Regions from separate parts of the Paenibacillus sp. FSL M7-1455 genome, predicted to be linked through region 3. Evidence: riboswitches for the same ligand, from Rfam matches in the RefSeq annotation. Region 3 holds a riboswitch; each other region holds the start of a gene.
What was found. Region 3 has a riboswitch for cyclic di-GMP ahead of NYE48_RS09150 (GTP cyclohydrolase II). Riboswitches for the same ligand answer to the same signal wherever they lie in the genome.

Region 1 (4,119 bases), 3.6 Mb from region 3:
ATGGAAAAAATCAGCGCGGCGCTTTCGCTTTCCGTCGAACATGCGTTTCTGTGGGCTCTCCTTCCGGTGTTTTTCGCCTTGCTTTCGGTGTCGATGATGGGCGCGGGGCGGATGCAGTTCGCCCAAGAGCCTTCCCCCGCGCAATCCCGAACGAAGGCTTAATGGGATGATCGAACAGAGCCGTTGCACTCCGGATGCCATTTTGCTGTCGACAAGGGTCCATGATTGGGTAATACTTGAATTAAATACGGTCAACATGAGGAGGCTGGTCGCTCATGAAAGTGATTATTACCCAGGAAGAAGCGGTGGAAAAAGGAATTTGGCCCGAGGTCATGAACATGTTCGGCGTGGACGACGAAGACGAGGTATGGCCGGCCGAGGAATTTATTTTGACCGAAGAGCAGGCGCGCAAGCTCAAACTGATTCCTTGACTTGTGCCATAAACGGCCTTCGATGCAAGGAGCGAGGAAGGGAGAAGGTGAAACGCATCGCGACGATATATGCCGTAAATCTTAACGATTGGCGGGAAGGCGCCGGCGCGGATATGCAGCGGCTGCTCGCTTTTTTGCCTGATGAAGCAAGGTCCCGGGCCGCGAGGCACAGATCGGAGCGGGATGCGGAGCGCGTGATCGTTTCCGATGCCTTGAAGCGGGTGACGGCTTGTCTCGAAAAGGGGCTCCGGCTCCGGAACGTGGAGTTTGCCAGGGATGGTTACGGCAAACCGTTCCTGGCAGGCGTTCCCGACTATTATTTTAACGTGTCCCATGCCAAGGATTGGGTCGTATGCGCCGTGGGCGCCGGGGGACCGATCGGCATCGATGTCGAGCATATCGGCCGGGCGGAGGAGGAAGCAGCCGAGTTGTGTTTTACGCCACGGGAGCTGACTGAATGGAGAAGGCAGCCCGCCGAACGTCGGGATGCCTTTTTTTTCGAGTTGTGGACGCTTAAAGAAAGTTATTCCAAAGCCGTCGGCAAAGGCCTTTCGATCGGCTTGTCCAAGCTGGAGACGGTCAGGCATCCTTCCGGGATTCGCATCGTGCATCAAGGCAGGATCGATCCGGAGCTGCATCTTCAAGTCGTCCCGTTTGACCCCGCCTACAAGTTATCCGTTTGCATGCCGCTGGAGGAGCAAGCGGTCGTTGTCCGGCGCTTTTCTCCGGGGGGGCTGCTGGCTGCGTTACAGTCATGTTCTGAAGCCGGGGATTCAGGGCGAGGGGGGGCTTTTCCAATGATAACCTATGGCAATTCCCATAATTTCGGGATATAGACACTTTTATTGCCTCTTATTGGAAGGATCTAACCTGTACTTTGACTATAAACATGATATATTAAAAGTGTATTTTTCAGATATTTCATTTTCATTTTCTGCAATACCTGAAATATCGCACTTTGAAAACTCAAGCCAAAGGTAAACCTGCCGAAAGGCAGGGGCACAAAGCTAAAGGGGCTTCAGGCGCAAGATCCTCGATCTTTTCGCTATGCCAGCCAGCTGCCGAAAGACGTTTTCGCGATCAAAGGAACTCTACTCTCGGCAAGTAGAGTTTTTTTGTTTTTTAATTTTTTTATATATGAATCCTATGATCTAGCAAAGGAAAGATGAACATGTCGGTGTTAACAACAGGAAAGTCCAACTTGGATGAATGGAATCGGTATGTGAAGCAATTGGAAGAACGGACGATACTGCGCATTCATTCCGGAAAGGCGCCCATTCCAATGCAAAGGGTTATGTATCGCTGGCCGAAGGAAACGGGGCGTCAAATTCGGCAGGCATGCGAGACCGCGCGTATTGAACCAAGCGTGCTGCTGAGTGCGGCATGGGGCATGCTGCTGATCCGGTATTTGCGCCGGGAGGAGGTTGCGTTCGCCGTCGTCGCATCCGCCGAGCAAGCCTATCCGCTCATAACGAAGGCGGACGGGGCAACGGCGCTGCAAAGCCATGTGCTTCAGGTTGCCGCAGCCATGACGGAGCATGCGGCCAAGTCGGCGGCTTTCGATGAAATCGCCGGTATTTGCGCCGGCCTGGACGAAGGATCCCCGGTATGCAACACCGCCATCTGGACGGGAAGCGGCATAGGCCCGGACGAGCTGCAGGGCAAATTTGAACTGGCGGTCTCGCTGCACCTACACGAAGCGGGCGGCTTCGAGGTTTGGCATGCGGACGGCATGTTCCCCGGCGATTTTATTCGCCGCATGTGCCGGCATTTGCAGCATATCATGGCCGCATGGGCGGCAGGTTCAAACATGACGATCGGCGGCTTGAAGCTGCTGACGGAAGAAGAGGAGGCCCAGCTTGCGGGCTGGAACCAAACGGCTGCGCATGCCGAATTGGACCGGACCATCCACGGCTTGTTTGAGGAGCAGGCGCACAAGGCTCCGGATAACGTCGCGGTGGTCTACCAAGGCGAATCGTTGACGTACGGCGAGCTGAACGAAAAAGCGGACAGATTGGCCCGCGAATTGGTACGGAGGGGAGCCGGCCGCGAGCAAATCGTCGGCATCATCGCGACGCCGTCCCTTGAGATGATCGTCGGGACGCTGGCGATCCTGAAAACGGGCGCGGCCTACTTGCCGATCGATCCGGCGTATCCCGCCGACCGCATCACGTATATGCTCGAAGACAGCGGAACGGAGCTGCTTGTCACCGAGCCGAAGGTCAGACTGGACGGAAAAGTCCGCTTCAAAGGCCGGATGGTTTGCGCGGCGGAGTTTTCTGCCGATATTCGCGGCGAATCGGAGGCTGCCGATGCAAAGATGCGGAATGTGCGCGAATCTGCGGAACCGGGCGACATGGCTTACGTCATCTACACTTCCGGTTCGACGGGAAGGCCGAAAGGCGTGATGGTCGAGCACCGATCGCTTGTCAATCTGTGCGCCTGGCACATCCGGGAATTCGGAGTGACCGAGAAGGACCGGGCCACCAAATACGCCGGCTTCGGCTTTGACGCTTCCGTGTGGGAGATGTTTCCGTATCTGGTGTCGGGGGCGGCGATTCACGTCATTCCCGAAGAAATCCGCCTGGATTCGACGCAGCTGCATGCGTACTTTAAGCAGCACGGCATTACGATCAGCTTTTTGCCGACCCAGTTCTGCGAGCATTTCATGACGATGGACCATCCGACGCTGCGCGTTCTTTTGACGGGCGGGGACAAGCTGAAATCGTTCAGCAGGCAGAACTATGATCTGTACAATTGCTACGGCCCGACGGAAAACACCGTAGTCACGACCGCCTATAAGGTCACGGAGTTGACGCCGAACATTCCGATCGGTTATCCGGTCGATAACTCGAGGGTCTACATTTTGGACGCATACGGGCATCCGCAGCCTGTCGGCATTGCCGGCGAATTGTGCATTGCCGGAAGCGGGCTGGCGCGCGGTTATTTGAACCAGCCGGAGCTGACCGGGCAGAAGTTTGTGCCGGGAGGAATAACCGGAGAAGAACGGCTGTACCGGACGGGGGACTTGGCAAGATGGACGGAAGACGGCGTCATCGAATTCCTCGGGCGGATCGACCACCAGGTCAAAATCCGCGGCTTCCGGATCGAAACCGGCGAAATCGAACACCGGCTGCTGCAGCACCCGCAGGTGTCCGAAGCCGTCGTCGTCGATCTCGAGGACGCATCCGGCGCCAAATATTTGTGCGCATACGTTGTGGCGGACGGGGAATTGGCCTACGGCGAAATGAAGGCTTTTTTGGCGGAGCAATTGCCGGATTACATGGTTCCTTCCAAGTTGGTAGGGCTTCAAGAGCTTCCGCTAACGGCCAACGGCAAGGTCGACAGACGTGCGCTTCCCGCCCCCGCGGCTTCGCTCGACGAGGGACGTTACGAAGCCCCGGCCGGCGAATGGGAAGAAAAAGTGGCGGCTATATGGAGTGAAGTGCTGGGCTTGGGCCGCGTGGACGCCTGCGAGTCGTTTTTTACGGCGGGCGGGGATTCGCTGAAGGCCGTCCTGCTGCAGGCCAAGCTTGAGCGGCGTTTCGGCGCATCCGTACCGGTCACGCTGCTGTTCGAACGGCCGACGGTTCGGGAGCAAGCGGAATGGATCGAACAAGCGGCTTCGGAATCGTCTTGCCGCAACGAGCAAGCGGCTGCAACCGAAACCGCCGGGACAGGCCCGGAC
Region 2 (4,119 bases), 1.7 Mb from region 3:
GTTCGGGGGATTGCTGCAATCAGCGCGTTTGCTGTTTCCATTGCTCATACCACGCCAAGATTCTCGGGGGAAAAACAAGCTCCAGCTCCCGCATTCTGGTGGCAAGGAGCCAGTACTGCTCTTCGACGCTGCTTGCGTCGCCGAGGCTGTCGTAAAGCGTCATTAGGGTCAGATACGTTTCTTCCCGGTCGGGCAGCTGCCGCTGAATGCGCAGATTCACGTCAATCGCTGCTTTCCTTTTCCCGCGGTCCATATAAAACCGGGCCAGGTTTTCCGCGTGCTGCAGCCACAAGAGCCGGATTCGTTCCCGTTCGTATTCGGCCCACAGGTACTCGTATTCCCCCAGATAATTCCCTTCGAACTGATCGAGGACCTGCTCGTATTCCTCCGCGTTCGTGAGGTCTATAGCTTCTAACCGCTTAAGCCGCTGCTCCCATTCCTCGACGTCGACCCGGGCTCCCCCGATGGTGAGCCGGTATCCGGCTTCAAGTTCTCCTTTGATGATGCGGATCATCGTCAGGCCGGCCTTGGACAGGGTTTGGCGGATATGATAGATGGTCGTGTACAGCTGCTGGGTCGCCCGGGACACATCAAAATCGGGCCATAAAAGCTCGATTAACGTGCCGCGATCGACCGTACGCTCGCGGTGGTGAAGCAAATAAGCGAACAGCTCCTGCGCTTTGTTCGTGCGCCATTTCAACGTTTGCGGCTCCATTCCGGGAAGCTGGACCCGAAGCTGATTGAAGCACAGGAAAAGCGGCGTTTTCGCTTTGCCGGACGCTTCGGGGTCTTCCTGAAGCCTTTCGCGCAAACGCTGAACCGTCAGGCGCAAGCGGTCCAAGCGCACGGGTTTCATAATATAGTCCAGCGCATAAAGCTCAAAGGCGCGTACGGCATATTGGTCGTAGCCCGTCACGAAGACGATTTCAGTGTGCGGAACGGCAGCCTGCAATTGTTCGCCGAGCTCAAGTCCGTTCATTTCAGGCATATGGATGTCGAGAAACACGACGTCGGGCCGCTGTTTGACCGCAACCCCAACCACCTGATAAGGATTCGAACATAAGCCCACGACGTTAACGCCACCGATATCGTATTCAAGTTTCTTTTTAAGATATTCCAGAGCTAATGGCTCATCGTCGACTAGTAAAGCCCTCATCCTGATTGATTCCACCTTTATTCGTATTGCCTTCCTTGCGGTTATGCAGGAAAAAGAAAAAACCTCCGTCAAGCAGCAGGCATGCTAAATAGGACGGAGATTCCCGTCGTATTCGGCAGCTGGCTGGCATTGGCATTTGCTGCTATGGCAAAACCGTTAGCCCCTGTAGCTTTGCGTCCCCGTTTTTCAATCGGGTGTGCCATTATCGTACGAGCATATATTCAAGCAAGAGTGAGTAAACAAATGAATTATACAAGAACCGTCTGAATATTTTCTGAACTTGGTCTGATCGGCGGGATCGGCGGCTCTGAAACATGCTGATATTAAAACAACCATTGCCGAAAATCCGGTCAATGGTTGTTTTTTGCAGCGCTGGTTATTTATCGATCATGTCGGTTGTTTTCAGCATTCCGGCAATCAGCGTTTAAATTTTTACAATATGCCTCAAAGATAGTTTAGCAACCGGATCTATACAAAACCTATACAAATCTCGAAAACCTTCCTTTATATAAGGGGCTTATTAAAGATCGCTGATTTAAGAATCCTTCTTGCATTTCATGGTTTATTTACATATACTCATATACATAGTAATTCGATATATCGTAAATCTAGGTATAAGGAGATCGTCGGATGGCAGTCAATAAAGAGCTGCTGAAAGGCAGCACCGCTATTTTAGTGCTCACGTTGTTGAACAAGAAGGAGATGTACGGTTACGAACTGATCAAAGAGATCGAGCGAAGCTCGGAGGGGGTATTTTCGATGAAGGAAGGAACGTTATACCCCATCCTGCATTCCCTGGAGGCCGAAGGTTGGCTGGATGCCTATTGGAGCACGCACGACGGGCGCAAACGCAAGTATTACCGCATTACCGACCGGGGCAGAGGCCAACTGAAAGAAAAGACGCAAGAGTGGGTCCAATTCCGGACCGCGGTGGATCGGGTTATTGGGGAGGGAACATCGTGAACCAGCTTGAACAATGTGCGGCCGTTGCCGCATTTTTGAACCGGGTATGCAGACACGTTCGCGCCAGGGAGCTGCATGCGGATATCCGCGAGGAGCTTATATCCCACGTGGCAGAACGAATGGAGCTTTTGCTTGAGGAAGGGATGCCCGAGGAAGAGGCTGCCGCGGAGGCGGTCCGCCAGATGGGGGACCCGGATGCGATTGGGCGCAACCTACACCAGGCTCATAAGCCTGCCGTGGAATGGAAGATGTTTGTTATTATAGCGGCGATGGCGCTTTTGGGCATTTTCGGAGTGTTTGCCGCCCAGCAATCGGGAATGTACCCGAAATTCGGCACGAGGCTTGTCGAAAATAAAGTGCTGTTTACTCTTATGGGCATGGCCTTCCTGATGGTGTTCTACTTTATCGATTACCGCAAAATACAAAAGCATTCGGCCGTGCTGTTTTACGGCATGTTACTTCTGATGTTGCTTACCCTTTTTGTAGGGATCGACCTCAACGGAAGGAAGGTGTTTCTCGCGTTTGGACCGTTTGGCGTCAATATCATGGCCGTTTCGCTTCCGATCCTCGTCTTGGGGCTGGCAGGCATGAAGCCGGCTAAGGATTGGCGCGGAGCGGAGCATCTTGTTCAGCTGGTCGGCAGGGGAGCGCTTCCCGTTGTATTGTTTTCCTTAGGGTCTTCCTGGTTTTACGGCCTAATCTATCTCGCTGCTTTCTTCTTGCTGACTTGGAAAACGAAAAAGAGCGGCGCCCAATTTTTGTTGCTGGCCCTTCCGCTGCTGTCTTTATACATTTTCGTTCTTGCCCAAGCCAGCCAGTTATACCATCGTCTTCATGCGTTTTTATATCCGGCGGGGGAGGGCAGCCATCAGTTGCTTCAAACCAAGGCGGCGATTCTTTCGGCGGGCTGGTTCGGGCATGGATTTGCCGCGCGGTTGGATACGCTCCCTTATGCGTACGCGGACTCTTTGTTTCCGTATCTGATTTATTGTTTCGGCTGGGGATTCGGCATCCTTATCGCTGGGCTGGCGTTCTGGTTTATGGTCCGGGTCTGGAAAATGAGGGACCGCATCCATGACGAATATGCAAGAAGAATCGTCGTCGGATTCATGAGCCTCTTCGCCATCCGGATGTTCTGGCCGATTCTCATGTCCTTCGGCATCGTCCCGATTGTCGGCGAGGTGCTGCCTTTCATAGGGTACAGCAATATGATGCAAGTCTTCGATTTTGCCGCTGCAGGGCTGCTGCTGTCGATTTTCCGTCGGAAAAACATGATTCCGAGGGAGATGGGAGAAGCGTTGAAAAGGCACTGACATCTTGATGTCGGTGTCTTTTTTTGGCAAAGGGGACATATTAATCTCGATTTTAAGTATTATTTGTATTACAATGGATAATACATAAAAGCGAATGAAGGAGTGAAGAACGTATGGTCATTTCCTTGCAATTGGATAGCGACACCCCGCTTTATGAGCAGCTGCGCAATCAGATCGTGATCGGCATTGCTACCGGAGAACTGGAACCGCAGGAGAAACTGCCGACGGTCCGGCAGCTCGCCGAAGAGCTCGGCATCAACACGATGACGGTCAATAAAACCTATTCGCTGCTGAAGCAGGAAGGATATATCGTGATTGACCGGCGTCATGGCGCCAAAGTTAATCCGCAAATGCCAGGCGATCCGGAGCCGACCCCGGAACTGGAGGAAAAGCTGCAGTTGATCATCGCGCAGGCAGCGATCCAGGGTATCAACGAATCCCGGTTCCAAACCTTGTGTTCGCAGATTTTTTCCAAAATGACTTACAATCCGCTGAAACCTCACCCTGCAGAATGAGGAGGTCCTCATGTTAACGATCATTCTAATGCTGATATCCGTCATTTGCTACTCCGTCATCCTCGGCATGTACAAACCGCAAGCTGCCTACAAAAACGGCATGCTGTTTGCCGTCAAACTGCCGGAAGCAGCCGCGGGGCACGAGGAGCTGAAACAAGTTCAGGCCAGCTTT
Region 3 (4,119 bases):
TTCGATGGCCAGCCCCCCCGTTCCCGCAAACAAATCGAGGGCGACTCCCCCGTCAAAAAAAGGACCGATCATGCTGAAAATCGCTTCCTTCACCTTATCCGTCGTCGGACGCGTGCCCATGCCCGGAACCGCCTTCAGCGGTCTTCCTTTGGCGCTTCCCGATACTACTCTCATGTTGCTTCACCCATTTTCGTCAATCAGAATATTTGTCTAATGCTGCTCATTTCTGACGATATCGTACCATAATCACCCCAAATTTGAAAAACGAAGACCTCGGACAATTTTTTTTGGCAAGGGATGTATAAACCGGGGATTACGGGGAATGCTTTAACTATCGACATCAATGAATGTCGTAGACAACCGCGGAAAGCTTACGTTTCCCCATAAGCTCTTCGTCCGGTTTCTCCTCTCCCATGAAAGGGCGTCCCGAAAGGGGCGCCCGATTTTATTTCTAAAGAACCTTTTCCATTGTTGTTGTTCCTTCCGCAATGATCATTTTCATTTTTCCGGTCTTGATCCATTTTCCGCTTATTCCCCTTCACCGCCGTTCATTCCGAGAGAAAAAAAATGACGGCCATAGGCGGCTCGTCATTGTCAATGTAAGTAAATTCATTGAATATTAAAATATCCTAGACCTAAAAAGGGGGCGTTAGCGCCAATACCCGTTCGGAGACCTGGCCCCTTCATCATCAGCCGTACTTCGGATACGCCGTGATGCAAAGATCTTCTCCGATTTGCCGGACGGAGTGAATCCGCACGTTCAATGCTTCATCCATCGTTTCCAAATCCGGACCGCCGTATGGCGTGAGGGAACCGCGTCCTCCCAAAACTTTGGGTGCGATATAAATCAACCATTTGTCAATGAGGCTGGCGCGAAGGAACGAGGCGTTGACTTCGCTGCCGCCCTCGACAAGCAGGTCGGTAATTCCCTTTTCGTATAACATTTCCGATAATCGCCGGAGGTCCAGCCCGAGCCGGGTCGAAGGAACGAATAGAATCTCCAGCCCTTTTTGCTTCAGCCTGTTGACTTTCTCCGGATCCGCATCCTCCTTCGTGGCAATCCATGTCTTAGCCGCGGTGCAGTCGGTTATATGGGCATCCTCGGGCAACCGCAAATTGGAATCCAGGATGACCCGTACAGGGTTTTTCCCCTTTTCCGGCAGTCTGGTAGTCAGGCGGGGATTATCAGCCAGCACCGTGTTGATGCCGACCAAGATGGCATCGACTTCGTTTCGCAACCGATGCACCTCCCGGCGCGCTTCTTCGCCCGTAACCCACTTCGAATGGCCCGAAGATGCAGCTAACTTCCCGTCCAGCGTCATGGCGACCTTGGAAATAATGAACGGCCGCCGTTTGGTCATATTATGGACGAATCGTTCGTTGAGTCTTTTGGCTTCCTCTTCCAACACGCCCACTTCGACTTCAATCCCTTTATCTCGGAGCAGTTGAATCCCCCGTCCGGCGACCATCGGAGTCGGATCCTGCATAGCCACCACAACGCGGGTTACTCCGGAGCTGGCGACCAGCTCTGCGCAGGGAGGGGTTTTTCCGTAATGGGAGCAGGGCTCAAGGGTCACGTAAAGCGTTGCACCGTTCGTGTGTCCTTCCGCCATACGGAACGCGTGTACCTCCGCATGGGGTTCTCCGGCTTTTCGGTGAAAGCCGACGCCGACAACTTGTCCATCCTTCACAAGGATCGCGCCGACGACGGGATTGGGGTTCGTTTTTCCGCTTGCCGTGGCCGCCAGGTCCAGCGCCAGCTTCATATAATGTTGATCCGGGTTCATGCGGGGCCTCCTTAGCCGAGCTGAACGGTTTCGTTCAGGGGATTGTAAATATGGCCCGATTTTTCGATTTTCGTTGCCAGATACCGGGTATTATGTTGGGATACATCGCCCCAAATCGATACGTGATGATCGGATGCAAGCCCTTTTTCCCGCAATGATTGCAATTTGCGCGGATTGTTCGTAATGAGGCTTACCGGTTTCTGCCGCAATGCCTGAAGAACCTGTATCGCCTCGTCATAGGACCGGAGATCATCCGGAAAGCCCAAAGCGTGATTGGCTTCTACCGTATCGTATCCCTCTTCCTGCAGCAGATAAGCCAACGATTTGGAGAAAAGCCCGATTCCGCGTCCTTCGTGATTGGCCAAATAAAAGAGAGCTCCGCTGCCGTTGTCGACGATCATGTTCATGGATCGGCGCAGCTGGTACCCGCAATCGCATCGTTTGCTTCCAAAGATGTCCCCGGTATGGCAAATGCTGTGCATCCGAATCAACGTGTGCTCCGCATTGGCAAAATCACCGTAAACAAGCACGGATGATTGCTGGTATGAGGCAAGATCGGCAAACGGCAGGATATGGAGAACATCTTCCACCTCAAACGAAGCGCTTTCCGTTCTTAACCAAGTATACCAATTGAAGGTGATCTCCCGCTCCTCCAATTGTACCGGGAGCCGAACAGGACCGACAAGCGCAAGATCGGGACCTTCGGGCAGTTTAACAAGCGTTATTTTGTCCTTCAATAATCGACTAACCTGGTTTGGAATCACAATCATCCATCTCCTTTGTGTATTATCGTTCGTTTTGAGGCTTGCTGACTGACACCGGCTACGACAACACCTTAACGAGAACTGCTCCCCCTTATGTAGAACTGATTTAGGAACACCGTACTTGATATAGAAAACACAAAAAGCCCCCGTCTATGCGCGTAAAGAAATAGACGGAGGCCTCCGCCGTATTCGGTAACTGGCTGGCATAGCGGATGGAATCCGCCTTAGCCCCTGTAGCTTTGCGTCGCCACTTTTCAGTGGGTTTGCCATTATCGTACGATGTCGTATCATATAGAACTTCCGCGATTCTTGCAGGAAAAACGGAAGGAAAAACCTATGATTTTGAGAAAAAAGGAAAATATTCGTTTTTTTATGTAACCACACTAAGAATATAAATGACAAATTTAATAAATGCAACGAAAAGATTGATGCTGCACCCGGGTATTATTTCATGTTCCGGATACGCATCGACTGCCCGTTTGCGGCCATGCTGCCGCTCGGCTAAAATACACGTAGGTATGGTTTCCTCGTGCGAGAAAAAGAAAGGATACAATTGGCGGATTCCGGCGTCGGCAATTTTTTTATCCGCCGCGAGGATTTGGCCCGATTGGATTTTTCGAACGCGTATTATACCCGGGACTGCCTGCAGTCTTGGGTGACCGCCCTCGATATCCGAACATGAAGCAATAAGGACAAGCAAACGAAAAAGGCAGCTGATCTACATGATGATTCATATGACATACCGCTCCGGCGAATATAAGGTAAAGGGTTATCTCTCCCTTCCGTATGGATACGAAATCGAACCGGAAACGCTGGAAGCGCATATCCGGAAAATATACGGCGGGAAGCGGCTTCCCATGACCGTCATCGCGAACAATGCCAAGCGGGAGCGGCTGGATATCCATGAACGGAAATGGCCCGTTCTTGTTTATTGCCGCGGCGGCATCGGCAGGGTCGGGCAGGTCAAAACCGAATGGCTCGAGCGTTTTTCGCAAAGCGGTTTTATCGTTTTTGCCCCGGTTTACCGGGGGACGCAAGGCGGGGAGGGACGGGACGAATTCGGCGGCGCCGACCTGGAGGACGTTCCCGCGGCGTGCCGGCTCCTTGCCGGGCTTCCGTTCGTCGATCCGAAACGGATAGCGGCCATGGGTTTTTCCCGGGGCTCCGTAAACGCCGCGTCCGCGGCTGCGGACACGGATTTCATCTCGCAGCTCGTCCTCTGGGGCGGCGTCTCGGATCTCGCCCAAACGTACGAGGAGCGGGTGGATTTGCGGAGGATGTTAAAACGGGTCGTCGGCAATCCGCGCAAAATCCCCTCGGCTTACGAAGCACGCTCCCCTCTCCACATGGCAGAACGCATCCGCTGTCCGGTCCTCATCGTTCACGGAAGCGAAGATCAACAGGTGGACCCGGGGCACGGCATCCGGATGTACGAACGGCTTCAGGCCTTGGGCAAAGACGCCGAGCTGCATTGGTACGAAGGATACGGCCATCACATGCCTTACGAAATGCACATGCACGCGATCAACCGGATGTTCGACTGGATCCGGAAGCACCAAACCCGGCCA

Region 1: it holds a riboswitch for cyclic di-GMP, as region 3 does, so the genes downstream of both, NYE48_RS25420 (amino acid adenylation domain-containing protein) here and NYE48_RS09150 (GTP cyclohydrolase II) in region 3, are expected to answer to the same signal.
Region 2: it holds a riboswitch for cyclic di-GMP, as region 3 does, so the genes downstream of both, NYE48_RS01110 (response regulator) here and NYE48_RS09150 (GTP cyclohydrolase II) in region 3, are expected to answer to the same signal.

What each region holds. Positions count from the first base shown of each region.
Region 1 is NZ_JBBORO010000001.1:5,546,478-5,550,596, reverse strand. Features, by position in the region: gene NYE48_RS25435 (MDR family MFS transporter) at 1-162, shown strand, start outside; gene NYE48_RS25430 (hypothetical protein) at 276-431, shown strand; gene NYE48_RS25425 (4'-phosphopantetheinyl transferase family protein) at 479-1,267, shown strand; cyclic di-GMP riboswitch class I at 1,398-1,497, shown strand; gene NYE48_RS25420 (amino acid adenylation domain-containing protein) at 1,714-4,119, shown strand, end outside.
Region 2 is NZ_JBBORO010000001.1:232,356-236,474, forward strand. Features, by position in the region: gene NYE48_RS01110 (response regulator) at 20-1,156, opposite strand; cyclic di-GMP riboswitch class I at 1,268-1,367, opposite strand; gene NYE48_RS01115 (PadR family transcriptional regulator) at 1,787-2,119, shown strand; gene NYE48_RS01120 (FtsW/RodA/SpoVE family cell cycle protein) at 2,116-3,432, shown strand; gene NYE48_RS01125 (GntR family transcriptional regulator) at 3,546-3,947, shown strand; gene NYE48_RS01130 (DUF5808 domain-containing protein) at 3,958-4,119, shown strand, end outside.
Region 3 is NZ_JBBORO010000001.1:1,979,116-1,983,234, reverse strand. Features, by position in the region: gene rsmD (16S rRNA (guanine(966)-N(2))-methyltransferase RsmD) at 1-174, opposite strand, end outside; gene ribD (bifunctional diaminohydroxyphosphoribosylaminopyrimidine deaminase/5-amino-6-(5-phosphoribosylamino)uracil reductase RibD) at 690-1,787, opposite strand; gene NYE48_RS09150 (GTP cyclohydrolase II) at 1,799-2,554, opposite strand; cyclic di-GMP riboswitch class I at 2,740-2,829, opposite strand; gene NYE48_RS28205 (DUF1963 domain-containing protein) at 3,081-3,233, shown strand; gene NYE48_RS09145 (alpha/beta hydrolase family protein) at 3,274-4,119, shown strand, end outside.